DNA from 3 places in the Arthrobacter sp. NPDC080031 genome. Region 1 is predicted to be linked to each of the others. Evidence: riboswitches for the same ligand, from Rfam matches in the RefSeq annotation. Region 1 holds a riboswitch; each other region holds the start of a gene.
What was found. Region 1 has a riboswitch for S-adenosylmethionine ahead of AB0323_RS06515 (aminotransferase class V-fold PLP-dependent enzyme). Riboswitches for the same ligand answer to the same signal wherever they lie in the genome.
Positions count from the first base shown of each region.

Region 1 (10,418 bases):
ATTGTGCGCCCTGGCTTCCGGCCCTTCCCGGCTCACCGGCATCGCGCATTTGCGGGGACACGAAACGGACAGGCTGGCCGCGCTCGTCGCCGAAATCAACCGGCTTGGCGGCGACGCCGAAGAAACCAGCGACGGTCTGGTGATCCGGCCCGCAGCGCTGCACGCCGGCGTCGTGCACAGCTACGCCGACCACCGCATGGCCACCGCGGGCGCCATCCTGGGGCTCGCCGTCGAGGGTGTCCAGGTTGAAGACATCGCGACGACGTCCAAGACCATGCCCGAATTTCCGCAAATCTGGGCATCGATGCTCAGCGCGGGCCAAACGGCCACGGACACCGGCACTCCAGCAACCGGTTCTATGGAGACAAGCAACTGACGATGGCTCGCGACGCAAGCTCCTGGGATGAATCCGACGTCCGGATCCGACCCAACAAGAAGGGCACACGCCCCCGCACGAAGGACCGCCCCAGCCACGACGACGCAGTGATCGGGCGCATCATCACAGTCGACCGCGGCCGCTACACCGCGATTGTGGGCGAAAGCTCAGACAACGAGCGCATCGTCATCGCGGCCCGCGCCCGTGAACTCCGGCGCTCCCCCGTGGTTCCCGGAGACTTCGTGGCCCTCGTCGGCGATGTGTCCGGAGCCCCGGACACCCTCGCCCGCCTCGTGCGCGTCCAGGAGCGCAAGACCCTCCTGCGGCGAAGTGCCGATGACACGGATCCGATCGAACGGGCCGTCGTCGCCAACGCCGACCAGCTCGTGGTGGTGGTCGCCGCCGCCAATCCGGAGCCACGCACCGGATTCATCGACCGCGCGTTGGTGGCAGCGTACGACGCCGGAATCGAGCCGCTGCTGCTCGTCACCAAGGCCGATGTCAAGGATCCGACGGAATTGCTCGCCAACTATGTGAGCCTCGGTTTCCCCATCATCATCAGCCGCACGGCCGACGCAGGCGCCTCAGGCATCGACGCCCGTTCGGACGACGGCCTGTCCGCCCGCCTCGACGGCGACGCCGTCGGCCAATTGCGGGACTATCTCGACGGCAAGGTAACCGTACTCCTGGGCCATTCCGGCGTCGGGAAGTCCACCATGGTGAATGCCCTCACGGGCGCCGAACGCGCGACGGGCGGGGTCAACGCCGTGACAGGGCGCGGACGCCACACCTCCTCCTCTGCCCTCGCCCTGAAACTCAGCGACGCCCCCGCCGGCAGCTGGATCATCGATACGCCCGGCATCCGCTCCTTCGGCCTCGCCCACGTGGACCCCGACCGCATCCTGCACGCCTTCCCGGATCTGGAACCCGGAACGGAAATGTGCGAGCGAGGCTGCAAGCACGATGCCTCCGCGGTTCGATGCGGACTGGATTCCTGGGTCGCCGACGGCCACGCGGGCGAGGCAGGCCCGGCCCGCTTGGCGTCGTTGCGCCGGCTTCTGGGCGCGGATCCGCGCATGGAGGCCCAAGAGGCGAAGGAACTGGGCACGGTCAACTAAGAGCACGCTCGACTAACAGCACGCTTGGCGTCCTACCTCCCCGGCTCACCCGCGAATAGACGGTAGTTTGGAACCATGACCCAACCCGATTCGAGCTACAACGACGACCTGCGGCTGGCACATGTCCTGGCCGACTCCGTCGATTCCCTGACAATGGAGCGGTTCAAGGCACTGGACCTCAAGGTCGAGACCAAACCCGACCTGAGCCCCGTCACCGATGCCGACAAAGCCGCCGAGGAAGCAATCCGCGGTCAGCTCTCCCGTTCCCGCCCCCGCGACGCCGTCCTCGGGGAAGAATTCGGCAGCACGGGCCACGGCTCAAGGCGTTGGATCATCGATCCCATTGACGGGACCAAGAACTTCGTTCGCGGCGTACCCGTCTGGGCCACGCTCATCGCCCTCGTGGACGAGGGCGAGGTAGTAGTCGGGCTCGTGAGCGCTCCGGCGCTCGGCAAGCGCTGGTGGGCGGCAAAGGGCTCGGGCGCCTACATGGGCCGATCGCTGGCCGCGGCCACACGGCTGAAGGTTTCCAACGTGTCGCGGCTTGAAGATGCGTCGCTTTCCTACTCCGAGCTGTCCGAGTGGAAGCAGCATGGTTCGCTGGACAACTTCCTGGGCCTCGAGAACGATGTCTGGCGCAGCCGCGCGTACGGGGATTTCTGGTCCTACTGCCTGGTGGCCGAGGGCGCCGTGGACATCGCCGCAGAGCCGGAACTCCAGGTCTACGACATGGCCGCCTTGGTGCCGATCGTGACCGAGGCCGGGGGACGCTTCACGTCCTTGGACGGCGCGGATGGTCCCTTCGGCGGAAACGCCGTCGCCACGAACTCGATCCTGCACTCCGAGGTCCTCAAGAGGCTCAACCCCGAACTCGACGACCTCCTGTAATCCGTCCCTTCACCGAGTAGACGACTGAATAGACGACTGAATAAACGACGGCGGACGCCCCTCTTTTGGGGCGTCCGCCGCTTTTTCTTCGGCGAAAGGCACATTTTCCGGCCGTGTAACAATCCGCTTAACAATCGCCGGTCACATTGGAACCAGCCTTGCCGGTGTCCTACGCTCTTTACAGGTCACGAGTGCCAGCGCGAAACCCCGGTTTGCTGGCCGGCAACCCTCCATCGCGGCGGGGTGCCCCGGGTGACGACCCGGCCGGTCCGGAACGGATGCGGCAAGCGCGGACCCCCTGCACGCAGGGGTCCCTCTTGAGTGAGGTCCCATGAGCACAGCCACATTTACTTCCCCGGCTCTTTCGCTGAACAACGAATCTGCACCGCAACGCACTGAATCCCAGCCCCGGGCAGCCCGCCCGCTGGCCGCGGTCACCGGCGCCGAGTTGCAGGCACCCTTGATCCAGGGCGGCCACATCCGCTACGCCAACCTCGACTACGGGGCGTCGGCACCTGCCCTGACCGTCGTTTCCGCGTACCTCAACGAGATCCTGCCGTACTACGCGAGCGTCCACCGCGGCGCTGGCTATGCGTCCCAGATCAGCACCTCGGTCTACGAGAACGCCCGCAACATCGTCCGTGACTTCGTTGGCGGGCGGCCGGACGATTCGGTCATTTTCACCCGCAACACCACCGATTCCCTCAATCTGCTGGCCGGGTGCTTGCCAGTTGAGGACGGTCGGCACACTGGCGAAGTCCTCTACCTGGACATCGAGCACCATGCCAATCTCCTGCCGTGGCAGGGCGTCCCCCACCGCAGCATCGTGGCCGCCGGAACCTTGTCCGAGACGGTGGCCAACGTCCGCTCGGCACTCTCCCACGGTGGCGTCAGCCTCCTGGCAGTCACCGGAGCGTCGAACGTGACCGGCGAGATCCTGCCCATCAAGGAACTCGCTGCCCTGGCCCACGAATTCGGGGCGCGGATTGTGGTGGACGCGGCGCAACTCGCCCCGCATCGCCGGATCGATATCGCCGCCGCGGATGTTGACTACTTGGTCTTCTCGGGGCACAAGCTCTATGCACCGTTCGGCGCCGGTGTCCTGGTGGGCCGTCCGGACTGGCTCGACGCCGGAACGCCGCACCTTGCAGGAGGCGGTGCCGTCCGCGAGGCACGCCTCGATTCCGTCAGCTGGGCCACGGGACCGGCGAGGCACGAAGGAGGCTCACCGAACGTGCTCGGCGCGGCAACCCTCGCCCGCGCCACGCAGGTCATTGCGAGCCTCGACCACGATGAATGGCACTCCCACGAGGCCGCCATCCGATCGCATCTGGTCGAGGGCCTCAAGGAAATCGACGGCGTGACCGTGCACCAGATCTTCAGCGACACCGATCCCCTGGACACCATCGGCGTCGTGAACTTCTCGCTCCAGGGTTACGACGCCGGGCTCGTCGCTGCCTACCTTGCGGCCGAGCACGGCATTGGCCTGCGCGACGGACGCTTTTGCGCCCACCCGCTGCTCAAGCGCCTCGGCCTTCCCTCCGGATCCCTGCGCGCCAGTTTCGGCGTGGGGTCGCGCCTGGAAGACGCCACCCGGCTCATCGCGGGCATCCAGGCTCTCAAGAGCAATGGCCTCGGCTGGGACTACGTTGTGGATGCCGGCCGGTGGGTGCCGGCGAACGACCACCGAAGCTACCCGGAATGGGCTCCCAACACTCCCGGGACTGCCGGCGCCGCTCCATGCAGCACCGACTGATTGCGGTAGATTCGTAGGGTATTTTTCCTGTCCTGCGAAGGAGTTCCTGCGTGGCCCCGCGACCCCCCAAAGGCACGTCAGCCGGCCCGAAACTCTATGAGGAACGGCGCCTTGAACTCGGCCGGAGTTTCCAGGACGGCGGAGAACACTATGACCGCGTCCGGCCCGGCTACCCCGCGGATTCGGCTGACTGGCTGCTGCCTGAAGGCACACGGGACGCGGCAGACATCGGCGCCGGCACTGGAAAGTTCACCTCGCTCCTCGTCGAGCGTGGGCTCACGGTGTCCGCAGTGGACCCTTCCACGGACATGCTCACTCAGCTGCGCAAAACCTACCCCCAAGTAATCGCCTTGGAGGGCACGGCCGAGGCAACTGGACTGGCGGACTCAGCATTCGACGTCGTCAGCGTTGCCCAAGCATGGCACTGGTGCGATCCCCTCGCCGCCAGCACCGAAATCGCCCGGATCCTTCGGCCCCACGGCGTTATCGGCTTGATCTGGAACCAATTGGACACTTCAGTGCCCTGGGTCCATCGCTTGTCCCGCATCATGCATGCCGGCGACGTCCACAAACCGGACTTCCGGCCTGTGGTGGGCCCGGAGTTCGCCGGCCTCGAAAGTCACCTGACGCGTTGGGAGGATCCTGTGACTCCGGCCGACATCCTCGAACTCGTGAAGTCGCGCAGCTACTATCTGAGGGCGAATGACGCCACCCGGGCCAAGGTCATGGGCAATCTTCAGTGGTACCTCTTCGAACACCTGGGGCATGCCCAGGGCGAGGTCATCCCGTTGCCCTATCTCACGCAGAGCTGGCGGGCGCGAAAAGTCTGATCGGACCGGTTCACGATAGGCTTGGAACCGTGAAGACCAGTGCGCCCTCCTCCTCGATCGAGGACTACGTCAAGGTCATCTACTCCTTCACGGAGTGGCAGGACAAACCCATCACGTCCTCGCAGCTCGCGCAGCGGCTCGGTGTCGCCAATTCCTCCGTCTCGGAGATGGTCCGCAAGCTCAAGGACCAAGGCCTGGTGGACCACCAGCCCTACAGCGCGATTACCTTGACCTCCCGGGGAATGCAGCTTGCCCTGGGCATGGTCCGGCGGCACCGCCTGATCGAGACCTACCTCGTGAGGGAGTTGGGCTACAGCTGGGACGAAGTCCATGACGAGGCGGAGATGCTCGAGCACGCGGTTTCGGACACTTTCATCGATCGCATGGCCGCCAAGCTGGGCAACCCCGGACGCGATCCGCATGGTGACCCTATCCCGGCCGCGGACGGTTCGGTGAGCCTGCCGCATGCGCACCGCATGATCGAGCTCGACGACGGCCACTCAGGGAAGATCACCCGGATCAGCGACGAAAACCCGGAGCTGCTGCGCTACCTGTCCGCCGAGGAAATCGACCTTGATGCCAGCGTCCAGGTGATTGGCCGCAAACCGTTCGGCGGTGCGCTGGTGGTCCGGATCGGAAAAGGTCCGCGCAGCCGCGACTACGATCTCGCCGATGAGGTCACCTCGGCGCTCTGGGTAGCCACGGACACCATCCACGAAGGCTGCGTCCTCGCGGAGCGCTGACGAAAACCGTCAGACGCGCCGGGCGGCCGTCCCGCCGTCCTCGGGTGCTGGACCTTCCGGAGAATCCACCACTGCAGCGCCCAGCACCGGGTTCCGGATCCCGACGGCGGATGCCGCCGCCCCGAGGAAGAACAGCACGGCGGTGACCACCACGGCATTCATGAGGCCTTGGCGGCTGAAGACCGGGCCGATGATGAGCCCGGCAAATGCTATGCAGATCAAGCCGGCGATGCGGGCCACTGCGTTGTTCACTGCGGAACCGATCCCGGCCTCCTCGGTGGGTACTGCGCCGAGGATAGCCGCGGTGAGGGGCGCCACCAAGGTGCTGAGGCCGATCCCGAAAACGATCTGCCCGGGCAGCACTTGGGTCCAGTAGTTCAGGGGCTCCTGCACGGCCATGGTCATGAGAAAACCGATTCCACAGATGAACGGCCCGGCCGTCATGAACCATCGGGGCCCGTACTTGCCCGCCAGTCCACCGAAGAATGAGGCCGTGAGCATGAGCAGGACCGTCGCGGGGAGCAACGCGATGCCGGCGGTCGTGGCTTTCATCCCTCCCACTTGCTGCAAGTAGATGCCTACGGCGAAGAAGCCGAGGGACAGGGCGCCGTAAATGGCCAGTGTGGCGATGTTTCCCCAACCGAAATTGCGGATGCCGAAGAGCCGCAGGGGCAGCATTGGTTCCGGGGTCCTGGCTTCGTGGATCAGGAAGAGGACCAGGCCAACGGCTCCGACGGCGAGCGGCATCCAGACCACCATGTTGCTCCAGCCCATGCGCCCTTGTTCGATGAAGGCGTAGACCGGGCCGCCAAGTCCTACCATGGCCAGGAACGCGCCGAGGTAGTCGATCTTCTTGCTCGTGTCCGTCGCGGCATCTGACTTCCGCAGCCCGGCGAGAATCGGCCAGACGGCGACGGCCGGAACCACATTGATAAAGAAGATGACGCGCCAGGACAGCAGGTCGACCGATGCGCCGCCGATCAGCGGGGCGACGATGGCGGCCGCGCTCGTCCAGCCGGACCATTGGCCGATTGCCTTGGACTGTGCGGGCCCGGAGAAGAACGTGACGATCATGGCCAGCGAGCTCGGGACAAGCAGGGCGCCTGCGATCCCCTGGAGGGCCCGCGATACCACCAGCACTTCCCCGTTCCAGGCGAGGCCGCATGTGACGGAAGTGAGGGTGAAGCCGGCGAGTCCCCATTCCAGGATGCGCGCGCGGCCGAAATGGTCGGAGAGGGATCCGGCGACCAGGATCAGTGCGCCGAGGGTCAAAAGGTAGGCATCCACCACCCATTGCTGGATGACAAGGCCACCACCCAGCTCGCGGCCGATCGCCGGGAGTGCGAGGTTCACCACGAAGCCATCCAAAATGGCGATGAAGGAAGCCACAATAGCCACAACAAGGACCCGCTTTTGGAGCGGGGTGCTTGGCAGCAGGGCCGCTGCGTCGGTCATGAGCACAGCCTACGCCTGCTTGTCCGCTCCCGTCGGGATTCCTGCCCGCTCCGGCCAGGACGGAAGTCCCGTATCGTTGGATGGTGATTAGCAGACGTGACGCCGCACTGGCCCTTGATATTTCGATGGAAATGGCCCAACGCCACGGCATTCCCCCCAGGCTTTCAAAAGCCGAGCTGAGCGCGCTGCAAGAGAATCCACCGCAGTGGCTCGTCCAATCCCGCGCCAACCGCACCGGCAAACGTCCTGTGTGGGTACACCTGAGCTGCGTCGTCTGCGGATACACCGAGGCTGCCCGTCCCAAGAAATGGTGGCCGGAGTTCACCTACGTTTTCTGTGGCCACCACCGGAACAGCGAGGTTCCCGGAATCCTGCCCGGAGAGGTCCGCAGCGAGTACGAAGGAATCGGTTCGCGGTTCGTGGGCATAGTGGACGTCCCGGCCTCCGAGGCCTGATTACTTGCGCGTTCCGCCCCGGTTGATTTCGCCGGAAACAGGCGTAGCTTACAGAGAGAGGGCCTTTCAGGACCCTCTTTGCAGGATCTTCACGGAAGATCCGGAGTTAGGGAGCAAGACATGCCTGACAAAGCGCCGCACCAGCACGAGACGAAGAAGAGTATGAAGTCCATCAAGGAGAAACGGGCAGTGAAGCGTGCCAAGCACGAGTCCGACGCCGCGGCGGATCCGGTGGCCCATTTGAGGATGCGGAAGAAGTAGCAAAAAGCCGGAGCCGTCTTGGCCCCGGCTTTTTAGCGGGCTGGCTCGATCGCAGGCCCGGCTCCTCATGAATCCTCGTCGGTCATTTCGCTGGGCACGGCCACGATTGCGTGGATCTTGCCGTCCCGGAGGACCGTCAGGAGGAACGGCTCCCCTATGGCCTGCGAGAACAAGAGCTTTTGAAGGCTCTCGGCACTGGAAACGGCCCGCGATTGCGCACTGAGGACCAGGTCGCCCGCGAGCAGTCCGGCACGCTCCGCCGGAGATCCGGCGATGACCTCCACCACCCGGAGCGCTTCCTTCTGGCCTGTCCGGATCACCGCACTCGCGTCCAGCGGAATAGGGGTGCTCACCAGGCCAAGGTATGCCCGGCGGACCCGGCCGTCCCTCAACAGGGCGGCGATGATCCGTTGGGTGGTGGTGTTGATGGGCACGGCGAGTCCGAGGCCCAAGCCAGCCACGGCGGTGTTGATTCCCACAATCCGTCCCTTGGTGTCGGCCAAGGCTCCGCCGGAATTGCCCGGGTTCAACGCGGCGTCGGTCTGGATGACGTCCTCGATGACCCTGCTGTGCCTGCCGGACCTGACCGGGATGGAACGTCCGAGCCCGCTGACGACGCCCGCGGTCACCGATCCTGCCAGTCCCAGCGGGTTACCCACGGCGATCACCAATTGGCCGACGTGCAGTGACTCCGCGTTGCCCAAGGTGGCCGGCGTCGGCGTGTGGCGCCCGCGGACAATGGCGAGGTCGGACAGGGGATCCGCACCGACGAGTTCGACGTCGGTATGGGTTCCGTCAGCGAAGATCGCCCGACCGGAACGGAGGCCCGCGACGACGTGGGCGTTGGTCAGCATATAGCCATCCCCCGTGAACACGACGGCGGAGCCGCTTCCGATCCTGACCTGGCCGTTTCTGCGGGCGCTGCTCATTTCCAATGCTGCAACATGCGGCGTGACCGTCTCCGCGACGTGCATCACTGTCCGCGAGTAGGCGTCCAATGCCTCGTCCTCCGACGGGGCGTCAGGGATGTCCTCGGGAAAGGCTTGTTCCGGCAACGTACTCATCATGCACCTCCTGTAACCGGTGGTGTCTATATCAACGAATACGCTGCTTCGGTTAGTCCGTTCCGTCCTACGCCGTGGGTGAACTCCGTCACGCCGCTGATGACCGGAAAACTAACCCCACAATGCTTTGCGCAGGAGTGCCTTGAGCTGGGCGGCTTCGGCGTCGTCCAGCGCTGCCAGCACTTCGGATTCCGCATGGCGGGCCGCAATGGCTGCTTGGGCGAGCAGTTCCCTTCCCTCCGGCGTTGCAGTCACTGTTTTGGCCCGGCGGTCCTGATTGCCCGGCGCCCTGACGACGAGTTTCCGCTTTTCCAGTTCATCCACCAAGGCGACGATCTGACTGGGGTCCAGGCTGAGGAAGTCCGCCAACTCCCGCTGGGTGGGCTCCAGGCCGCTGTTGGCCAGGATCAGCACTGAGTACGACCTCACCTTGAGGTCGAACTCAGCAAGGGCCCGGTTGTTCACGGCCGAGCCGCCGGCGTGGAGCTTGGCCAGAAGGAAACCCACGTCGTGGCTGATCGGGGCGGCGGCCAGGCGGTCCTTCGTGGCGGCCCGTTGCTCGTCCTGCGTCTCGATCGTCATAACAAACTCCAATAATCTTCAAAATCAATCGTTGACATTTTCAACTATACGTATTTTCATGGATACAGAACAGCATCCCACGCCGAAGGCTTGGATGCACGGTGATCGAGCAAAGGAGCAGCGATGAGCCTGTCAGGAAAAGTAGCGATTGTCACCGGAAGCGGTCGGGGTCTGGGTCTGGCATACGCCCGGGAACTGGCCCGCCACGGCGCAGCGGTGGTCGTCAACGACGTCGACGCCGAGGTGGCCGGCGAAGCGGTCCGGACCATCGAGGCCGGCGGCGGCCGGGCAGTCGCCGTCGTCGCTCCCGTAGGCAGCACAGAAGCAGCGAAACAGCTGGTGGAAGCGGCCGTTACGGAATTTGGCCGCCTGGACATCCTTGTCACCAATGCCGGCATCCTGCGGGACAAGAGCCTGCTGAAGATGACGGACGAGGACTTCGACGCCGTCATCAACGTCCACCTCCGCGGCACCTTCACATGCGCCCGCGAGGCCTTCGGCTACTTCAAGGAAAACGGGATCGGCGGCCGCATCATCGCCATCGGCTCCCCGACCGGGCAGCGCGGCAACTTCGGGCAAACAAACTACGCCGGCGCGAAGGCGGGAATCGTGGGCATGGTCCGGACGTGGGCCTTGGAAATGAAGAAGGCGGGCGTCACTGCCAACGCCGTCATCCCCGTGGCCGCGACGGCGATGACCAAGACCATCCCGTACTTCCGCAAGGCGGTGGAGGCGGACGAGCGCGGCGAGGCCATGCCGCGCTTCTTCCGCCACGAGCTCGGCTTTGGAACGGCCGACGACGTCTCCGGGCTCATTGCCTTCCTCGCCTCCGACGAAGCGGCCGGAATCACCGGCCAGGCCATCGGCGCCGGCGGGGACCGCCTGCAGCT
Region 1 is NZ_JBFBLA010000006.1:18,572-28,989, forward strand. Features, by position in the region: gene aroA (3-phosphoshikimate 1-carboxyvinyltransferase) at 1-376, shown strand, start outside; gene AB0323_RS06505 (ribosome small subunit-dependent GTPase A) at 379-1,494, shown strand; gene hisN (histidinol-phosphatase) at 1,570-2,382, shown strand; SAM riboswitch class IV at 2,566-2,678, shown strand; gene AB0323_RS06515 (aminotransferase class V-fold PLP-dependent enzyme) at 2,714-4,138, shown strand; gene AB0323_RS06520 (methyltransferase domain-containing protein) at 4,189-4,968, shown strand; gene AB0323_RS06525 (metal-dependent transcriptional regulator) at 4,998-5,711, shown strand; gene AB0323_RS06530 (MFS transporter) at 5,721-7,166, opposite strand; gene AB0323_RS06535 (hypothetical protein) at 7,250-7,621, shown strand; gene AB0323_RS06540 (hypothetical protein) at 7,742-7,882, shown strand; gene AB0323_RS06545 (trypsin-like peptidase domain-containing protein) at 7,948-8,949, opposite strand; gene AB0323_RS06550 (MarR family transcriptional regulator) at 9,058-9,528, opposite strand; gene AB0323_RS06555 (SDR family oxidoreductase) at 9,652-10,418, shown strand, end outside.

Region 2 (10,418 bases), on a different contig from region 1:
GTTTGTGAGGCACACGTCACAGAATACTCTCCCCAATCACCAGCGCAGAGACCTTCCGCGACCCGCAACGAACCCCAGCGGACCGGCGTCGGAATCCCCAAGAACTCTGCGCGTCACTTTCAGGAGCCAACCGTGGACTCTTCGTTCATCAATATTGCGATCGTGGTGGTGTATTTGCTCGCCATGCTGGCCTTCGGCTGGTGGGGCAAGTCGCGCACCAAGAACAACAGCGACTTCCTGGTGGCAGGGCGCCGCCTCGGCCCGATGCTCTACACCGGCACCATGGCCGCCGTCGTCCTCGGCGGCGCATCGACGGTTGGCGGCGTCGGCCTCGGCTACAAGTTCGGCATCTCCGGCATGTGGCTCGTGGTCGCGATCGGTTCGGGCGTCCTCCTCCTGAGCCTGCTTTTCGCCGGCACCATCCAGAGGCTGAAGATCTACACCGTCTCCCAGATGCTGAGCCTGCGTTACGGCCAGCGCGCCACGCAGACCTCCGGCATCGTCATGCTCGCCTACACCCTCATGCTGTGTGCCACGTCCACGGGCGCCTACGCCACCATCTTCGTTGTCCTTTTCGGCTGGGAGCGCTGGCTCGCCATCGCCGTCGGCGGCGCCATCGTCCTGGTCTACTCCACCATCGGCGGCATGTGGTCCATCACCCTCGCCGACCAGGTGCAGTTCATCATCAAGACGGTGGGCATCTTCTTCCTCATGCTCCCGTTCGTCCTCAACGCCGCCGGCGGCCTCGACGGCATTCGTGCCCGTGTTGACGCCAGCTTCTTCCAGCTGGACGGCATCGGAGCGCAGACCATCATCACGTATTTCGTGGTCTACACCCTGGGCCTGCTGATCGGCCAGGACATCTGGCAGCGCGTCTTCACCGCCAAGACCCCCAAGGTGGCCCGTTGGGGCGGCGCCACTGCCGGCATCTACTGCGTCCTTTATGGCGTGGCCGGCGCCTTGATCGGCCTGGCCGCCCGTGTGGCCCTGCCCAACATCGACGTCAAGGCCCTCGGCAAGGACGTTGTCTACGCCGAGGTTGCCACCCACATCCTGCCGATCGGGATCGGCGGCCTCGTCATGGCCGCAGCAGTCGCGGCCATGATGTCCACCGCTTCCGGAGCCCTCATCGCCGCAGCCACCGTTGCCCGCGCCGACGTGGTCCCGTTCGTAGCGAGCTGGTTCGGCAAGACGATCAACACCAACGACACCGAGAACCCCGAGCACGACGTCAAGGCCAACCGCTACTGGGTCCTTGGCCTGGGCATCGTGGCCGTGCTGATCTCCATGGCGGCGCAAGACGTCGTGGTGGCCCTGACCATCGCCTACGACATCCTGGTGGGTGGCCTCCTGGTTGCCATCCTGGGCGGCCTGGTCTGGAAGCGTGGCACGGGCGTCGCCGCAGCGTGGTCCATGGCAGTGGGCTCGGTCCTGACTTTGGCCCTGCTGATCGCCTACGCCACCGGGATCATTCCCAGCGAAGACGGCGTCTACGCCAACGATCCCATCTACTGGGGCCTCGGCGCTTCGCTGGTCATCTACATCGTGGTTTCCCTTTTGACGCCGCCCACGGAGCCCGGGGTCCGGGCAGCCTGGGACCGCCGCGTTGCCGGCGCGGTCACCGAGGAACTCCCCTTGGAAGTCCTCCCGGTGGCCAGCCACTAAGCTTCACCAAGTAAAGTACGACGGCGGCGCCGCACCTTCTCCTCGAGGGTGCGGCGCCGCGCCTGCATGTACAGTAGGAACAGCTTCAAGAGATGTGGCGCCAAGCTCCGACTTGCCACACGCCAACCCCATGTTCACGGGTGGTTCGGATGAAGAAGCGGCCCGGCTCGGACCAGAGACAACCGAACGGGCAAGAGCAACTCCCCAGGAGAAGGCCATGCCTTTCGAAAACGGCACCAACGCCACAGCCGCCCGGGCCACCGGGTCCGGCCCCCTATCGCTGCCCCGCCACCGCCCGGTGGACGAGTTCGTCCGGGTGATTCCCGGCGTCGACCTCTCCCAAGGCTCCATCACGTTCGTGGTGGACGGAAACCTCGAGCGCTATTGGCATCATGAGCCTCGGCTCATCACCGAAGCGCTCTCAAAAGCCGTCCAGCCCGCCCGATGGTTCCCCGCGACACGGAAACTCACCCTGACGGTGGCCGCAACCGGGCACCGGGCAGGCGTGCAGCGGCACTTCATCCTGAGCGCGTTCTAGCTGCCAGGGCTTAGCACCTCGGGTTCAGCGGGCCGGACTATTCGATCTCTTCGGCCTCACGGTGTTCGTCGGCATCGAGCGGAACTACCCGTTCGTCATCGTCAAGAACCTCGGGCTGGTCTTCCCAGTCCTCGTCCACCGCCAGGTCCTCGCTGTAGTCATAGGCGGGATCGGCCTCGACCGTGGGACGTTCGGGGTGGCGGGTGTGGGTCTCGGTGCTGTCCATGGTGCAACCTCCGTTCGACGTGCCGCTGAGCCCATCGCACAGGCACATGAGGCAGCCGGTCATCACGCTACCCCGCCAATTCGTGGACCCTGTCCATCCATCCCAGCACTGCCCCCGGCTGCGGTCAAGGCTTCCCATGAGCCTCCCGTTTTTGAGGCGCGCCTAAAAGGTCCAGTGAGGATTACCGGCCGAAAAACAGCGGAAATTGGCGATAAGGTGGAGCTGCAATGAGGCGATGAAGCCCGCCCCAGCAACCCAGGAGTCCCGGTGCAACCGCACACAGAACCCTCGCATTCAGCCAATCCTTCGGACTCAAGCAGTCCGCCGCAAGACGCAGCAGCCACCAAGACTCCCCCGTCGTCGTCGGACATCAAGCGCTGGCGTCAGTACTTGGCGGACGAGCGGGCCGAGGCCGCCGTGTACCGCCAACTGGCGCAGCGCCGCGACGGCGAGGAACGCGAAATCCTCTTGGCCCTCGCAGAGGCCGAGGGCCGCCATGAGGCACACTGGCTCAGGCTCCTCGGCGAACATGCCGGTATGCCGAAGGCGGCCTCTGTCCGAAGCCGAATGCTCGGCTTCCTGGCCCGGAACTTCGGATCAGTGTTCGTCCTCGCCCTCGCCCAACGGGCTGAAGGCCGCTCGCCTTACGCGAAGGATCCGGCAGCGACCCGCGCCATGGCGGCCGACGAACAGATCCATGAAGAAGTAGTCCGCGGCCTGGCGACGCGCGGCCGCAACAGGTTGTCCGGCACCTTCCGCGCGGCCGTATTCGGCGCCAACGATGGCCTGGTCAGCAACCTTTCCCTCGTGATGGGCATGGCTGCCACCGGCGTTCCCGCCACGGTGGTCCTGTTCAGCGGCATCGCCGGCCTGCTCGCGGGCGCGCTCTCCATGGGTGCCGGCGAGTATGTCTCGGTCCGCTCCCAGCTCGAGCTCCTCAAGGCCACGCGCCCCACCCAGGCAACGCTGACCGCCGCACCGGCCCTGGACATCGAGCACAATGAGCTGGTCCTCGTGTATCTGGCCCGGGGCATGTCCCGCGAAGCCGCCGAACACCGGGCCGCGGAGCGCATGGGCCTCTACGCCTGCGATTGCGATCCCAGCCTCTCGCTCCACCCCGAAGTAGAAGAAACCGTCAACGAGCACGAGGCCGTGGGCTCCGCCTGGGGGGCCGCGATCTCGAGCTTCTGCTTCTTCGCTTCGGGCGCCATCGTGCCCATCCTGCCGTTCATCTTCGGCATGACGGGCTTCGCGGCGCTTGCCGTGGCCGGTACGCTGGTGGGCATCGCGCTTCTGTCGACTGGCGCCGTCGTCGGATTGCTGTCCGGAACCTCGCCGCTGACCCGCGGCCTCCGGCAACTCGCCATCGGTCTCGGTGCCGCCGCGGCCACGTATGGGCTCGGACTCGTCTTCGGCGCTGTCATCGGTTAGTAACGCCGGCGCAACGGGGCGCAGGTGAGGGACTTGGGGGAAGACTTGCATTCAAATTACGGGTACGACGGCGGCCCGCCGCCCAAGCGCGCCAATACCGTTCTCGCCCTGGTCCGAAACCTGATGGTGGTGGCGGCGGTCGCTGCCGTAGCCGTGCTTGTCAGTGGATTCCTCCGGGGCGACCCCGGCATCACCGGCTTGCTTCCGAACCTGGCCCCGTCCGCCCATGCCACGGCAAGCAGCCCCGGGCAGGACGCGGCTTCCGGGCAAGGTCCACGAAAGGCGGCCCGTGCGCCGGATACCCCGCCGCCTGGCCTGGAAGAAGCCGGGCACCCGCTCGGCTCCCCCGCCAAGCCTGCCGTGGCCAGCAACTCCTACAAGTTCCTGGCCACCAACGCCGACGGCACGCCGGTGGGCTATTCTCCATGCCGGCCATTGCACTACGTGGTCAACGCTGCCCTAGCCCCGGCCGGATCCGAAGGGCTCATCGCCGACGCCATCGCCAAGATCGCCGACGCCACAGGCCTCAAATTCGTCGACGACGGCACCACCACGGAAAACCCCTCCGAGAAGCGCAAGCCCTACCAGCCCGCGCTCTACGGAGATCGATGGGCACCCCTCCTGATTTCCTGGACCACTCCCGAAGCGGCTCCGGCCTTGACCGGAACCGTCATCGGCACCGGCGGCAGCACCATGTACAGCTTCGGCACCGGACCCAAGAGTTACGTCTCGGGAAGCCTGGACCTGGACGCCCCGCAAACCACGGAGCTGCTGGGCGTCTCCGGCGGCGCCCATTACGTCTCCGCGGTGATTCAACACGAACTTGGCCACGTGGTGGGCCTTGACCACGTAGAAGATCCAATCCAGCTCATGTACCCGGAGATCGGTGCCCCCGATGGTTTGGCGGCCGGAGACCTGAACGGACTCTTCAAACTCCACACCGCCCCGTGCCGGAGCGACCTGTAGCCCAGTTCAGGCCCTCCCCTCGCTCTGGCCCACGCTTAACCCTGCCCACCCACCACTGGACATGCCCACCCTTGACCCTCCCCACCCCCACGGGACATGCCCACCCCCACGGGACATGCTCACCCTTCAGCCCCAGCAGTGGACATATGAGTGCTATGTCCACTGCTCCTGGCCAAGGCTGAGCATGCTCAACGGGCTATGAGCGCTATGTCCACTGCTCCTGGCCAAGGCTGGGCATGCTCAAAGGGAATGGGCGCGGAGCGCTGGACATGTCCCTACCTTGGAGTGTTTCCAGCAGACGGGCGGGCCTGAAACTGGCTCCTGCGCCCGGGTAGGACGGGACGTCGATCCGGGCGTGGCTGTGGATTTCGTTGACGGTGGCCTTGGTGTGTTCGGCGATCCGTTCCAAGGTGGTCACCCACATTCCGTCCATGGCTTTGACGCGTTCGATCAGCTGCTCCAAGGCGACGGCCTTGGATGGACGGCCGGAGACGAACGGGTGGTTGGTCAAGACTAAGCAACTGCCTTGGGCGTGATGGGCCTCGGCTTCCAAGGTCCACATCTCCAAGACCTTGGAAGGACTCTCGATAACGCCGCTTCCTGTTACTCCCGGGTAGAACGCGTATTGTTCCCAATCGTCCAGGGCCCAATCCACGGGGATCTCCACGATGTCCCGGGAATCAATGTCCCGTGAATCAATGGCCCGTGAATCGATCTCCAGTGAATCGTCCGGGGCAACCGCCATGCGGTAGGGGGCATCGCCGTCGAGCAGGCTTGAATCGTAAAGGAAACCACGGTCCGCGAGCAGCGCTGGCGAATGCCAGTTCAACTCCCACCACGGCGCCCTGTAGCCGACCGGCCTGACCCCGGCTACCTTCGCGAGGGCTTCGAGCCCGCGGTCCAGGTAGCTGGCCTCGGTGGCGGCGTCGATTCCCTGCATGGGTTCGTGGAGGTAGCCGTGGTGGGCGACTTCGTGGCCGCCGTCGACGATCCGCCGCACCACGTCAGGGTAGCTTTCCGCTGTGAAACCCGGGATAAAGAAGGTCCCCTGGATCTCTTGGCGCTCGAGGATCTTCAGGAGCCGCGGAACAGCGACCCTTGGGCCGTAGGACTGGTGGCTCATAAGGGACATGCGTCTGGTGCTGGTGGGATCGTGGGCGATGGTGCAGGATTCGGCGTCGACGTCGAACGTGAAGGATGCCGCGGCCTTGAAATTTTCCGGCCACGTGACCGAGTGTGCCTCATCAGGAAAAGCGTTGGTGGTCATCGGGGTTCCTCTCAGTCGTTGACCAGATTGGCGGCGTCTTCCGCAAGGGGCTGCGCCGACCCATCGGCGGAAGGCACTGCGTCGGCGGACGGCAGCGGAAGGTATCGGGCATGAACCCGCGGGCCCAGTGCGCCGTAAACTGCCGCGGCAACAAGTCCGCCTGCCAGCCAGGACAAATCGATCCCGCCCATGGCCGTGGCTATGGGGCCTTGCATGATCGGCAGGACGCCGTACATGAACAGCCAGGTGGCAAAGATGCCCACAAGGAGCGCGGTGATCCCGGCCCAGTTGAAGGCCGGTAGCCGACGGGTGCCCACGGGGTCGAAGAGCCGGTCCACTGCCGCGGGGCTACGCTTGTCCACCCAGAAGTAATGCACCAGCATGATGCCACCCCACGCGGCGACCCACGCCACGAGCCCGCCGAGCCAAGTGCTCAGGGTCGAGGCGAAGTCCGACTGCAGGATGAAGAACACGACGCCGACCAGTGCCAGGATCCCGACGAAGAGGTTCAAGGAACGGCGCTTGGCTTTGATGTCCAAGGCCTGGGCAGCCACCGAGAAGGTGTAGATGTTCAGGATGTTCGTCGCGATGGGACCGTGCAGGACCAGGAAGAGCACCGGGACCGCAAGGACGCCGAAGTTGTCGACAATGAGGTGGCCGGGGTCGGCCGTGCCGCTCTTCGTGGCAAGGCTGGCGCCGAGGATGCCGAGCCACACCACCGGGAGGAACTGGCCGAAAACCGAGGCGAGGTAAACCTTATGCTTGGGGACGGACTTGCTGACGAAGCGTGAATAGTCCGCCGCGTAAGTGAACCAGGTGATTCCCCAGCCGATCCCGATGACCGTCATCACGGTGGTCATGGCAGCGATTCGGTCGCCGCCTTCAAGGACAGCACCGGGAGGGCCCGCGTAGCCCCAATCGATGTTCATGCCGAACCAGGCTACGGCGGACATGGCGATCAGCACCACGATGGTGGGCGGGACGGTCCACTTCTCGAAAGCCGCGATGGCCTTGTAGCCGAACCAGGCGATGGTGACCTGGGTGGACATGATCAGGAAGGCCACCAGGATCTTGGGGCCTACATTGGGCTGCTCCGGATCGACCATGCCGAGCTTGCCGAGGAGTGCCATCACCAGGTCCAGGATGATCCAGGTGTTGACGGCGCACCAACCGATTCCGAGGAGTGCCTGGATGGCGCTCGGGAGATAGTTGCCGCGGCGGCCGAAGACAGCCCGGGCAAGGACCATGCCGGTGGCTCCGGTCCGTTGCCCCAGGAGGACAAACAGTCCAAAGAGTGCCATGCCGATGAGGTTTCCTACCACCAGGACGGTGACGGTGTCGGCAAAGCCCAGTCCAAGCTGGACGCCGAGGGCACCGAGGACCCAGTTGATGGGGGCAAGGTTTGCGCCTGCCCAGATCCAGAATTGGCCCGCTACGCTGCGGGTACGCGCCGATTCTGGAATGGACTGCAGGTTCTGTTCGACGTCGGTCTGCGCCGTTGCAGCCCCAGGCGTCGCAGTGGATAAGTTCTCGTGCATTGGGGGATCCTCCGTGTAGGAAAGGGACTCCTTCAATGTATGTGCCCCAGATCACAGCAACAAGACACGATGTGTACAATAGATCCCAGAAATTAGTTACGGAGTGTCATGTCGCTGCTTCTTGCCGACGCTTTCGAACACGAAAGCCTGAAGGCCGCTGAACCAGTCCTGCGGACCGATGTGCCCGAGGCCCTCTCACGGCAGCTCCGCTGGGTCCACTCGAGCGAAGTGCTGGACATCGCGCCGCTGCTGCGGGGCGGCGAGCTGCTTCTAAGCGGCGGTCAGGCTCTCGCTACTGCTTCGGACGAGCGGCGCGTTGATTACGTCCGCCAACTCGCGGCCCGCGGCATCACAGCTCTGGCCATCGAAACGGGCCCCGAGCTGCCCGCGATACCGGAGTCCATGCTCGACGCCGGCCAAGCGGCCGGGCTGCCCATCATCGAGTTGTGCAAAGTGGCCCCCTTCGTCGGCATCATGCAGGCGATCAACTCGCTGCTGGTCAGCGAATCGGTGGCGCAATTGCAGTTCGGCGACGAAACGAGCCATGCCATGGCGGCGGAGCTCGCGCACGGAGGCGGACTGGATCAGCTCCTCGCCGTTCTGGCCAGCCGGACGGGTGCCGACGCAAGGCTCGTCTCGCCGTCGGGCATCACTTTGGGAAGCGCAACGGCCGCCGGCCAGCCAGGTCCCAGCACCGCCACAACAGTCGATGTGCCCGTCCGCGGCGTGCTGGCAGCCCGCCTGGAGTTGGAAGTGCCCGACGACGGCGACGCAAACCTTGCGCGGGTGGCCGGCGAGCGGTGCGTCGATATCCTCGGCTTGGCGTTGCTGCAACGCATGCCACCCGGCCTGAAGGAACTTGCCGGCATCGAGCTCATGCGGGCCGTCAGTTCGGGCACCCAGTCATGGCGACTCCAGCAATTGGGACCAGCCTCGGGGTTCCTGGTCAGCGGTCCGGTAGCCGCCGTCGTGGTGCGTTCCCCAGCGGCGGGACAGCTCCGGACACAACTCGACGGCATCCTGCATGACGAGGTTCCACAAAGCGCGAGTTATGCGGACAACGCCGAATTGATCGCTTTGGCCGCGCTCCCCCACCCCACGGCAGTGGCTTCGCGCATCGCGCTCATCCAAGCACTTGAGGCTTTGGAGGTCCCCGACGGATCGGTCATGGCCGTGGGTCCGCTGGCGCAGGGAATCGGCGAGGCGCCCTGGTCGCTGGCAGAGGCGCGCCGGACGCTTGAGCTCATGCCTGGTACGGGAACCGGCCCGGGTGTTGTCGACGCCGAGGACTTCGCGGTCGAGCGTTTGGCGGAAGGAAGCCTCGACGCGGCAACCCGCGAGGGATTCGTGCGGCGGCAGCTCGGCGCCGTCGTCGAGCACGACGAGCAGCGGCGCTCGGAACTGATGCGGACCTTGGCGGTATGGCTGGATACGGGGTGCAACACTGCGCAAGCGGCGCGGGATCTGCACCTGGAAAGGCAGTCGATGCACCACCGGCTCCAGCGGATTTTCGAGCTGTGCGGCGGCGACCCGCGGGGAACGGGCCGGCTGGCCGCGCTTCACTTGGCAACCCGCCTGGCCCGGCTCTAGTCCGCTTACTTCTACTGGGTGCCCAGGTACCACGCTGTCTGCCAGCGGTAAAGGAACGCGGCCATGGCGTCACGGTTGACCGCACTCAAGGGCCGGAACGTCCCGTCGCCGTAACCCGTGCTGACCTTGGCCGCGGCGAGCCAGGTGATCTCGTTGTAGAAAGGCGAGTTCGGGGTGATGTCGTTGAACGGTGACGCTCCCGGGGCGGTCCAACTGGGTGATCCGCTGAAGCGGTAGAGGAAGGCTGCCATGGCATCCCGGTTGATGTTGTCACCCGGGCGGAAGCTTCGGTGCCCGTTGTTGGGGTCCACCCAGCCCGTGGTGATGCCGTAGTACGCCAGCCACGTGACTTCCTTGTAGAACGCGGAATTGGGCGCCATGTCCACGAATGGTGAGTTTGCGGGCGGCGTCCAGGCGGGCGAGCCGGCCTGGCGATAGAGGAAGGCGGCCATGGCGTCCCGGTGCACGGCGAGAGTCGCCCCGTAGCTTCCGTCCGGATAGCCAGTGGTGATGCCCTGGTTCGCGAGCCACTGGATCTCGCGGTAGAACGCGCTGTTCGTGGGGACGTCGGAGAAACGCTGAGTACACTGCGGGGATCCGAGAGCGACCTTGGCGAGGGCATATCGCGCCGCGTCGATCGCGCCATCTGCGACACCCATGACGAAATATTCCGGGTGCGTGGAACACACCTGCGGGATGGAGCCAGTAGGCACCGTCGCGATCGCCTTGCTTCCGTCGGCGCTGTAGTTCACCTGGGCATTAATACTGGTTCCGGGAGAGCCTGACTTCCAGAAGTAACCGTAGGGGAAGGCGTTCGTCCAGGTCTTGTCCGGGCCGGAGGTGAAATACCCCGGTACGCTGCGGAAGATCAGCTTGTCCGTGTAGGAAGCCAGCGAGGTGGTGGAGTCCTTCTGGATGAAGAAGGTCAGCGGCAGGGCCTGCGGAAGGCCAAGGTCCATCGAAACGGTCGATGACCCGGCCGGCCCTCCCGCCGTCAACCCGCTCTGGACGAAGATCCCGCCGTTTCCCGGCGCGATGGGCGTCCCCAGGACCGCTACGACAAACCCGGAATAGGCCTGGGCCGGGACGGAGGTGCTGGCACAGTTCCCCGTGGCGTCATGACAATACTGCATGGACCCCGGGGTCAGGCCCGCCAAGCCCTGCGGGATCGGGATAGACACGTGGAGGGTTGAGGAA
Region 2 is NZ_JBFBLA010000008.1:42,212-52,629, reverse strand. Features, by position in the region: gene AB0323_RS08460 (sodium:solute symporter) at 133-1,665, shown strand; SAM riboswitch class IV at 1,749-1,868, shown strand; gene AB0323_RS08455 (hypothetical protein) at 1,883-2,203, shown strand; gene AB0323_RS08450 (hypothetical protein) at 2,241-2,429, opposite strand; gene AB0323_RS08445 (VIT1/CCC1 transporter family protein) at 2,697-3,860, shown strand; gene AB0323_RS08440 (matrixin family metalloprotease) at 3,984-4,826, shown strand; gene AB0323_RS08435 (polysaccharide deacetylase) at 5,032-6,093, opposite strand; gene AB0323_RS08430 (cytosine permease) at 6,105-7,631, opposite strand; gene AB0323_RS08425 (PucR family transcriptional regulator ligand-binding domain-containing protein) at 7,740-9,221, shown strand; gene AB0323_RS08420 (S-layer homology domain-containing protein) at 9,233-10,418, opposite strand, start outside.
Region 2: linked by a shared signal. The riboswitch ahead of AB0323_RS08455 (hypothetical protein) and the one ahead of AB0323_RS06515 (aminotransferase class V-fold PLP-dependent enzyme) in region 1 are both predicted to bind S-adenosylmethionine.

Region 3 (10,418 bases), on a different contig from region 1:
TGTGAGTGCAGTTTCTTCGTCCCAGAATTTCAATCACGGTTTTCCCACGCCCGGACCCCAGGATCCCTCGCCCCAGAAGGTCATGGATCATGTTTTCTTCCTCTCCGAGGGGGAATGGAAAAAAGTCCGCGAAGAAGAACAATTCGACCACATCGTCATCGGCAGCGGTTTCTGCGCCTACGCCTTTGCTGAACGGACACTGACGGTCAACCCGCATGCACGGATCCTGATCATTGAACGGGGTCCGTTTTTCTTGCCACAGCATTTCCAAAACCTGCCGCTGCCCTACAAGGAGACCCTGGGAGGCATCTCCGAGACCTTTCCCTGGACCTTGGCCGCTGCCACGGCCACCCAGCCGCCGGGCAGGATTTCCTGGCAGCACGGCATGGTTCCCTTCTATGGCGGACGCAGCATCATGTGGAGCGCGTGGTGCCCCCGCCCCGAGGAGGATGAGATGCGGGGCTGGCCACGGGCGGTGATGGACGCCGCCAAGTCGCACTTCACGTCGGCGGAAGACCTGCTCAACGTGGTTTCGGCGGACCAGATCGACGCCGGACGGTCGGCCGACGTCGTCGATCTCATCAACGACACCCGGCCCGTCTACGGAATCATGCAGAAAGCCCTCCAGGAAAGGCTTGAGGCTGGCCTGCACAAGATCGATTCCGCCACCCGCAGCATGCCCGCCCCGCTCGCCGCGGCGACCGGCGCGACATCGGGCGTGGACTTCGCGAAGTTCTCGACGCCGGCAGTCCTCCTGGAACTGACGGACAAGCAAGCGGCACTTGAGTCCCAAGGCAAGGGCGCCGCTCTTCGCATGGTCACGGACTGCACCGTGCTGAGCGTGCTCCAGCAGGACGGACGGGCCACGGCGTTGAACACCAACCGCGGCGTGGTGAACATCGGCAACGCCAACCTGGTCCTGGCCATGGGCACACTTCCGCCGGCAACCCTTGTCCTGAATTCCTTCCCGCAGGTACAAGGTGCAGGCGGGCATTTCAGCGCCCACTTCATCACCTCTGTGGTGGCCCGGGTACCTCGCAAGGATTTTGACTTCAGCGAACAACTCGGCGAGCTCGAGTTGGCGGCCATCTATCTGGCAGGCAAGAGTCCGGTCGGCATGCAGTACCACGTGCAGCTATCGGTCCTCTCGGACCGTTGCCCGGACAAGAACGCCCAGAAGTCCGAACGCTACGCCCCCGACGTCGTCGCCACGGCTTCGCTCGCCCAACTGCGGTCCTCGGAGGACTACTTGGTGTTCGTCTGTGCCGTCCTCGGCGAACTGGACGAAAGCAACCCGGAGAACCATTTGCGCCTGTCCGGCGGGGCCGACCCCACCTGCAACGTCACCTTGCAGGTGCTGGCCAACGCCACCGACGACGACACGTGGGACACCATGGACGAAGGCACCTTCCAGATGCTGGAGCGGGTCCTGTCCCCGGCCGGCGCGGAGCGCGTCGAGTACTGGCACGGAGATCCCGATTCAGGAACCTGGGGTGCCGCGCGTCCCGCCATCCCGGAGCGCCGCGTACCGGGCTTGGTCCACGAAAGCTCGAGCCTGCCCATCGGCGAAGAGGAGGACGCCGTCGTCGGGATCGACTATCGCCTCAACGGCGTGGAGAACGTCTTCGTCACCGGCGGCAGTCTCTGGCCCACGGGTGGTTCCTGGAATCCGACCATGACGATGGTGGCCCTGGCTCAGGACCTCGCCGAAAGACTGGAGGCCGACGGCGGAGCGGCGGCAGCGCCATGACCGTCGCCCCGGCGCTGGACCCGGCGCTCCTCCCCACAGTGCCGCCTATGAGCGTCGCCGATGTGCTGGACCGGCAGGACGGCGTGTACTGGGTGGTGAAGGACGCGAATTCGGTCTTTCTGTGGGTCAACCAGAACTTCGCGGACCTGGTGGGCATGCGCAAGTCGGAGCTGATCGGACGCCAGGACTCGCGCGCGGAACACGTTGCCCACGACAAGGAAGTGATGGCGAGCGGAAAGCCGCTGCTCAACTTCCACGAAACCATCGCCGTCCCCAGCAAGGAGGGCGGCATGGTGAATGTGGACATCGTGACCCAAAAAGGGTTGTTGCGTGCGCTGGGCAGCAAGGAGATCATCGGGATCACAGTCTGCTTCTCACTGAAGGATCCGGTCACATGACTGCCGCCGCAGAGGACTGGATCAAACGGCTGGACATGTCACCCGCTATCGTGGGCGGCTGGTTCGCACACGCTCTGGTCAGCAACGAGGACATAGCCGGTTCGGCGCTGCCTCCGCGCTTCGGCGTCGACCATCCGCTCTACAGCTCCAACTGGTACCTGCTTCAGTCCGGGGAGTTTCTCCAGTTGCACGCCCTCAAGCAGGATGAACTGTGGTTCTTCCACGTGGGGACGCCCATCAGGCTGCATACCTTCTCCCGGGAGCTTGGATATCAAGACTTTGGCTATTCCGAGGCCGTGTTGGGGTCGGATCCGGAGGCAGGCGAAACGTTGCAGGCAGTTGCCCTGAACTCCACCTGGTTCGGTGCCGAGTTGGCCGGTCCGGGGTTCGCCTTGGTCAGCTGCAGCCTCTCACCGGGATACGAGAGATCGGACTCCGCGAAACCGACGGCACGGGACATCGAATCGCTCGTTTTGAGGTTCCCCGGGCATGCCGAGCTGATCCTGCGCCTCGCGGCCGTATAGCGCGGCCGGATGGCCGGATAAAAACGTCTGGTGCGCCGGTTCTGGGGCCGGCGCACCAGGCTTCTTTCAGGATCCGATCGGAGAAAGTGCCCGCACCAGACCGAAGAGATCCTTGGGGTCATCAGGGTTCGCGACCAGGTCGATCTCCTCGAAGAATTCTGAGCCCTCAACGGCATCGCGGAGGTAACGCAAGGCGGAAAAGTCCTCGATCGCAAAGCCCACGGAATCAAATATGGTGATCTGGTCCCTGGAGGTCCTGCCCGGAGCGTGCCCGCCAAGGACCTGCCAGAATTCCGTGACGGGGAAATCGGCGGACATCTGCTGGATCTCGCCTTCAATCCGCGTCTGTGGATCGAATTCCACAAAGACATCGCCGAGGCGCAGGATGGCAGAGTCGAGTTCGGTCTTCCCCGGGCAATCGCCACCGATCGCGTTGATGTGGACACCGGGCGAAACCTGGTCTGCCGTCAGGATAGTGGCGTTGGCTTTGTCCGCCGTGCACGTGGTGATCACGTCGGCGCCCTCCACCGCGTCGGCCGCTGAGCCAGCGATGGTGACGTCGAAGCCCAGCGGAGCCATGTTCCGGACGAACTTATCCATCGCCGCCGGATCCGTGTCCCAGATCCTGACACTGTTGATACCCAGGGACGCCCGGAAGGCCAGGGCCTGAAACTCCGATTGGGTTCCGGTTCCGATCATCGCCATGACGCGGGCATCGGGGCGCGCAAGTTTCTTCGCGACCATACCGGACGTGGCCGCCGTTCGCAGCGCTGTCAGCACTGTCATTTCTGCGAGGAACGTCGGGTAGCCGTTGTGGACGTCGGACAGGACACCGAAAGCCGTCACGGTCTGGAAGCCACGCGCTGGATTCGAAGGGTGTCCATTTACATACTTGAAGCCGTATGTTTCCTGGTCGCTGGTGGGCATCAGCTCGATGACCCCGAATGGGGTGTGACTTGCCACCCGCGGAGTCTTGTCAAAAGACTCCCACCGCCGAAAGTCGTCTTCCAAGTACTGAATCATCCCCGAGATGATGGTCTCCGGACCCCGCCCGGCCGTCCAGCGAACCATATTGCGGACATCGACAAAGCGCGTCATGTGCGCTCCTTTCCCTCATAAGCACTGTTGCTACGAGGCTACGGAGCGGCGATATGCATCCACAATTGCCAAAGTATGTACTTTTCATTGAAAATCTGTACAAAATGACGAAAGCGTTTGTACATAATGATCATTCGGCGCGCGTCCTACGCGGGCGACTACCGCAGGACGGAGCTGAGCAGCAGGCTCGTCTCGCTATTGACGATCCCCGCGATGCCGCGGATCCTCCCGAGTACCTGGTCAAAGTCGCTGAGGCTTTCCGTGCGTAGCTCGGCCACGAGGTCCCATCCGCCGTTGGTGGTGTGCAGCGCCCAAATCTCCGGGAATCCCCGAAGCTGGCGAATGACCTTGTCGGCCGATCGTCCCTCGACGGCAATGAGCGCGATAGCTCTAATAGCAAGTGGATCGACCTCGTCGCGCACCCTCGCCGTGAAACCAACGATGGTTCCGGTGGAGACAAGACGCTCGAGCCGGCTATTCACGGTTGCCCTGGCGACGCCCAGCTTGCGCGCGAGGCTCGCCACGGACGCCCTGCCGTCCTCCCGGAGGGCGGAGAGGAGCTGACGGTCAAGGTCGGTGAGTGCTGCCATAAAGATAAACGTATCGCCCATTCCCCCAGCGGGCCTGAGTCCGTAGGGTATCGACATGAGCATCTACATCAGCCCCGACTCTGCTGCATGGTCGCTGACGGCCATGGCGACTGGTGCGTCACAGGGATCAATCGATGATGCGAACGGTATGTCCAACCTGGTGAAGGAAATCTACGAGACAGAAGGTTTCGAAGCCCTGTCAGGCGTGGTTTTTGCTTTGGCTCATCACAACAGTCTCTCGCTCCATGCGCTCGCCACGGCCACCGGGATATCCGTACACGAGTTGCTGGAAATCCGGAAGCATCAAGGGTCCACCTTTCATCACTCCCCCACAGGAGTAGCGTCGCGGTTTGACGCCATTCCTCCCCGGATCCAGGCGAGCCTGGAACCGCTGCCCGATGAAACCGAGGCCTAGAGCTACCGGTTCCGAGCCTTGGCAAGCCTGACTGCCGCCCGGTTACGGAACATGACGACGGCCGGTGATGCAGGCCGCCGTCGTAGATGTTATTTTCTTCTTGAGTAATGAGCACCAGCGCGAAGCCCTGACTTGCTGGTCGGCAACCCTCTCTCCGGCGGGGTGCCTCAGGTGACTACTCGGCGTATCGACACTTTCGAACTGCAAGCGTGACTGAGGAGCACCAATGCCTGAACCCACCGAAGAAAAACTCTCCTACCGTCTCATCACGGGCCCTGACACCAAGGAATTCTGCGAGCGGATCTCCACCGCCCTCGCTGAGGGATACGTGCTGCACGGGAGCCCGGCCGCGACGTTCAACGGCAGTGACGTGATTGTGGCGCAGGCCATCGTCCTCCCCGCGGCGATCGCCAGCGCGGACGCAGCCGTTGCCAATGCCGTGGATCAGCTTGACGAAGAGTTCGACGGCGAGGGCCACGCATGAGCTACGCAGGCGACCTCAGCCCGCACGACGCCTGGGCCAAACTGGAGCAGGGCGCCATCCTGGTGGACGTCCGCACCGAAGGCGAGTGGGCACACATTGGCATCCCGGACACCAAAGCCACCGAAAACGATCCCCTGTTCATCCAGTGGAACCTTGCCGGCGGGATCCCCAACACGCGTTTCATCGAACAGCTGACGCAGCAGGCTCCGGAAGCAGATGGCACCGAGCTGGTCTTCCTCTGCCGCTCCGGCCAGCGTTCCATCGCTGCGGCCATCGCCGCAACGCAGGCTGGCTACACCTCGTACAACGTCCTTGAGGGCTTTGAGGGCGAGCCGGACCGCTACGGTGAGCGAACCGTGAACGGCTGGAAAAACCGTGGACTTCCGACGAACCTGGGGAACATCTAAGTGACTTTCAATCCTGACGCCGCCGGCTGGAGCCCTGACACCCAGGCCGTCCGCGGCGGTCTTGACCGCACCAACTTCCAGGAAACGTCCGAGGCGGTCTTCCTGAACTCAGGGTTCGTCTACGAATCCGCCGCAGCCGCTGAGCGCGCGTTCACGGGCGAGGACGAACGCTTTGTCTACTCCCGTTACGGCAACCCCTCCGTGGCCACCTTCCAGGAGCGACTCCGCCTGCTCGAAGGCACCGAGGCGTGCTTCGCGACGGCGTCGGGCATGTCCGCTGTCTTCACAGCCCTCGGTGCGTTGCTGGCTGCCGGCGACCGCGTGGTTGCCGCCCGCTCGCTCTTCGGTTCCTGTTTCGTGATCCTCAACGAGATCCTGCCGCGCTGGGGCGTCGAAACCGTCTTCGTCGACGGGCCGGACCTGGACCAATGGCGTGCCGCGTTGTCCGAGCCGACAACGGCAGTGTTCTTCGAGTCGCCGTCGAACCCCATGCAGGAAATCGTGGACATCGCCGCGGTGAGCGAGCTCGCGCACGCGGCGGGCGCCACCGTCGTCGTCGACAACGTCTTTGCCACTCCCCTGCTGCAGCGCTGCGGCGATCTCGGCGCAGACGTGATCGTCTACTCGGGCACCAAGCACATCGACGGCCAAGGCCGGGTCCTGGGCGGAGCGATCCTGGGCACCAGGGAGTTCATCGACGGTCCCGTCAAGCAGCTCATGCGACACACCGGGCCCTCGCTTTCCGCGTTCAACGCCTGGGTCCTGACCAAAGGCCTGGAGACCATGGCGCTGCGCGTCAATCACTCCTCGGCGTCTGCGTTGCGGATCGCCGAATGGCTTGAAGAACAGCCGGCCATCAGCTGGGTCAAGTACCCGCTGCTGACCTCGCACCCGCAGTACGAGCTCGCCGCGAAGCAAATGAAGGCCGGCGGAACCGTGCTCACCTTCGAGTTGCTCCCCTCTGCGGGGCGATCTGCGAAGGAGGCGGCCTTCGCGCTGCTGGACGGGCTCGCCGTCATCGACATCTCGAACAACCTGGGCGACTCCAAGTCCCTCATCACCCACCCTGCCACCACGACGCACCGCGCCATGGGCCCGGAAGGCCGGGCGGCGATCGGCCTGAGCGACGGTGTCGTGCGGCTTTCGGTGGGGCTGGAGGATGTGGACGACCTCATCGGGGACCTGGAGCGGGCCCTCAAGCAGGTCTAGCAGGCAGCGGGTTAGCCCGGCGCTTCGCGCCAGTCCTGGCGCACCCACGTGAGGACGGGCTGCGGTTTGGTGTCGCTCTCGTCCTTCTCGGAGCGCATCGTGATCTGAACGGCGTGCTCGACGACGGCGGCCAGCCCGGTGGCGTCGGGCGTGCCTCCGTTGCTCTCGCTCCAGCGCTCGGCAACACCACGCTGTTCGATGGCGCCGTTGCCGCGGCCCAGGATGGCCGCCACGCCGGCTTGGACCAAGTCGAATTCACCCTGTTCGGCGAGCACAGGTTCCAGATACTCCACCAACGACCAGACGACGTCCGCGGCCGGCTCCGGGCGGAAGGTTCCAAAGTCCAGCAGTTCGGTGCGCAGTCCGAAGTTGCTTGCCTGCCAGGACGCCATCCGCAAAAGCGCCGTGGGCACGGCCGCCGGCTCTATTCCGGCGTGGTACTCACGAACGGAAGTCTCGACCAGGGCCCTGATGAGCACCGCGATGAGGGCCGCATCCTCGGCCCGCAGGCAGACATCGGCCACCCGGACCTCCACGGTCGGAACGTGCCGGGACAGCCTGGCGTCAAAGTAAACCATCCCCTCGTCCAGCAACACTCCCGTTTCGATGAGCCTCCTAACAACCCGCCGGTACGCAGCCAAGGAACCGAAGATGGCCGACGGCCCCGACGAGGGCCAGCGGTTCCACGCCTGCGTCCGGTAGCTCTCAAAGCCGGTAGCGAGCCCTCGCCAGTACGGTGAGTTGGCGCTGATGGCCGTGAAGACAGCGAGCTTGTCCCGGATGCGGTCCAGCACCATCACGCCTTCCTCGGGGGACTCGATCGAAGTGTGTACATGGTATCCGCACGTGAGCTGTTCGTGCGCCGTGATGCCGAAGCGTTCCAGCATGATGGCGTACCGGGGATCCGGAGTGGTGTGCAAAGCGGCGTCCACGGGCGAGGTGGCCAACGCTGCGATCCTTGCGCCGTGGTGCCGAGCGGCATGGCTCGCGAGGCCCCGCCCCCTGCGGATCTGGTGCAGGAGCTCGGCGTAAGTGCGGCATGGCCGGGTCTGGGTTTCGATCTGCTCAAGCTTAAGCTCGTGGCTCAGGCCGGTATCAGGGCCGTCGATCTCCTCAAGGGTAGGACCGGTGTCGAAGCCATCTTGGGCGGGGCCGTCCTGGGCGGGGCCGTCCTGGGCGGGGCCGCCTTGGGCGGGCCCGTCTTGGGCGGGGCCTGAGAGGAGCGCGTCGGCAAGCGCGAGCGGCTCGCCGGTCACGGGATCGACGATCAGCAATTCCTCTTCCACACCAAAAGTGCGCACGGATCAATTGTGCGCCATGGCAGCCTCGCCAAGACAGAGCGGGATTTCGCGGCCCGCCCGACGGATTCTGCCGGATCACTCCTGCCAGGCGGACGGTATTCCCCGGCGAGTGCAGCTTTACGCTACGGCCTGTGGATCAAAGACAGGCCCATGCGCTTGCATCTGGCTACGCGGCACTGCCGGGGCAGCGGTTTCGTCAGGCACGGCGGGCTTCGCCTCTCTCCGGAGAATGCCGTCCCCGTGGCATCCGTAGAAGACACCGTCATTCACGCTCTGACCTGTTTGCCGGACGTGGATGCTATTTCCATTGCACAATCGGCCATGCGGCAGTTCGGCATCCCGCAGGCCATGATCGAAAGTGAGATCTCTGCCGACTACTACGGAAACGCCAGAAGGCTGTTGGCAAAGGCAGACGGACTGTCCGAATCCGTACCCGAAATCAGCGCCCGCCTGCTGTTCGAATCAGAAGGCCTGCCATTCCGCCGCCAAGTTCATATCCCCGGTGTCGGACGGGTCGACTTTTTGATTGGCAGGCGGTTGATCGTTGAAGTCAATGGCTATGCCTTCCACAGCTCCCGGGAGGCATGGAGGAAAGACATGGCACGACTGAACGCTGCGCAGGTACGTGGCTTTGACGTCCTGAGCTTCGCCCCCGAGAAGATCTGGAACAACCCGGAGCAGGTGATGGAGGAAATCCGCGCCGTCCTGGCCCTGTACAGCGAACGGAAGTGACCGCAACGGCGGATTCTGCTGGATCACCGCCTCTGGTGGAACGGACACCCCAGAGTTTCCGCGCCTGGGAGGAAGCACACTCTGGGTGATCCAGCAGAATGTTCCGCCGGAAGTCCGAGTCCCGCCCCGAAATCCGACCTAGTCAGTCCTGGAAGTACTCGATCTTGGCGCCAATGGTGTTGAGCCGCTCGGCCAGGTCCTCGTATCCGCGCTCAATCACGTAGATGTTGCGTAACTCGGATGTGCCGCGGGCCGCCAGCATGGCCAAGAGCAGGCACGCGGCGGGTCGGAGTGCCGGAGGGCATCCGACTTCCGCGCCGCGCCATTTGGTGGGGCCATTGACGTAGATGCGGTGCGGATCGAGCAGTTGCACCTGGGCGCCAAGCTTGTTGAGCTCGGTCAAGTAGATCGCCCGGTTTTCGTAGACCCAGTCGTGGATCATGGTCTGGCCCTCGGCGTTGCCGGCGATGACCGCGAAGAACGGCAAGTTGTCGATGTTCAACCCGGGGAACGGCATCGGATGGATCTTGTCCTCAGGGGCACGCAACCGTGACGGCTTGGTGGTGACATCCACCAGGCGCGTCCGTCCGTTGCGGGCAAAGTACTCGCCGGAGATGTCGAGCTGCTGGCCCATCTGCTCAAGTGTGGCCAGTTCGATCTCCATGAATTCGATGGGGACCCGGCACACGGTCACTTCCGAGTTGGTCACGATGCCCGCGGTGATGAGGCTCATGGCCTCGATCGGGTCTTCGGACGGGAAGTACTCAATGTCGACGTCGATCGCCGGGCGGCCCGTGATCTTCAGGGTGGTTGTCCCGATGCCGTCGATCACGACGCCGAGCCCCTGCAGGTAGAAACAGAGGTCCTGCACCATGTAATTGGGGCTGGCATTGCGGATCACGGTGGTACCGCTGCGGTGCGCGGCGGCCATGATGGCGTTCTCCGTCACGGTGTCACCGCGCTCCGTGAGGACAAAGGTGCGGTGGTCGGCGTCGGCCGGCGGGGCCTGCACGGAATAGAAGCCGGACTTGGCCTCCACCGAGAGTCCGAACTGCCGCAACGCCTGCATGTGCGGTTCCACGGTTCGAGTCCCAAGATCGCAACCGCCGGCGTAGGGCAGCTGATACGAGGCCGCTTCATCGAGGAGGGGGCCCAGCAGCATGATGACGCTGCGGGTGCGGCGTGCGGCCTCGACGTCCATGGAGGCGAGGTCAAGGATTTCCGGGCGACGGATGCGCAGGTCGTTGCCGTTCAGCCAGGTGCACTCGACACCGATGGAGGTCAAAACCTCGACGATCCGGTTGACTTCTTCGATCCGGGCCAGCCGGCGCAAGGTGGTGGTGCCGCGGTTGATGAGGCTCGCGCAAAGCAGTGCGACGCCGGCATTCTTGCTGCTGTTGACGTCCACGGAGCCGGAGAGCGTGCGTCCGCCCTCCACGCGCAGGTGGGTCATCTGCCGTTTGCCGACTTTGACGATGGTTCGCCCGAAGATCGACTCAAGGCGTTCGAT
Region 3 is NZ_JBFBLA010000015.1:58,049-68,466, reverse strand. Features, by position in the region: gene AB0323_RS14060 (GMC oxidoreductase) at 2-1,750, shown strand; gene AB0323_RS14055 (PAS domain-containing protein) at 1,747-2,148, shown strand; gene AB0323_RS14050 (cupin domain-containing protein) at 2,145-2,672, shown strand; gene AB0323_RS14045 (ornithine cyclodeaminase) at 2,739-3,770, opposite strand; gene AB0323_RS14040 (Lrp/AsnC family transcriptional regulator) at 3,929-4,360, opposite strand; gene AB0323_RS14035 (hypothetical protein) at 4,416-4,775, shown strand; SAM riboswitch class IV at 4,879-4,991, shown strand; gene AB0323_RS14030 (DUF1737 domain-containing protein) at 5,002-5,259, shown strand; gene AB0323_RS14025 (rhodanese-like domain-containing protein) at 5,256-5,666, shown strand; gene AB0323_RS14020 (O-succinylhomoserine sulfhydrylase) at 5,667-6,875, shown strand; gene AB0323_RS14015 (glutamate--cysteine ligase) at 6,887-8,176, opposite strand; gene AB0323_RS14010 (DUF559 domain-containing protein) at 8,327-8,908, shown strand; gene AB0323_RS14005 (UDP-N-acetylglucosamine 1-carboxyvinyltransferase) at 9,051-10,418, opposite strand, start outside.
Region 3: linked by a shared signal. The riboswitch ahead of AB0323_RS14030 (DUF1737 domain-containing protein) and the one ahead of AB0323_RS06515 (aminotransferase class V-fold PLP-dependent enzyme) in region 1 are both predicted to bind S-adenosylmethionine.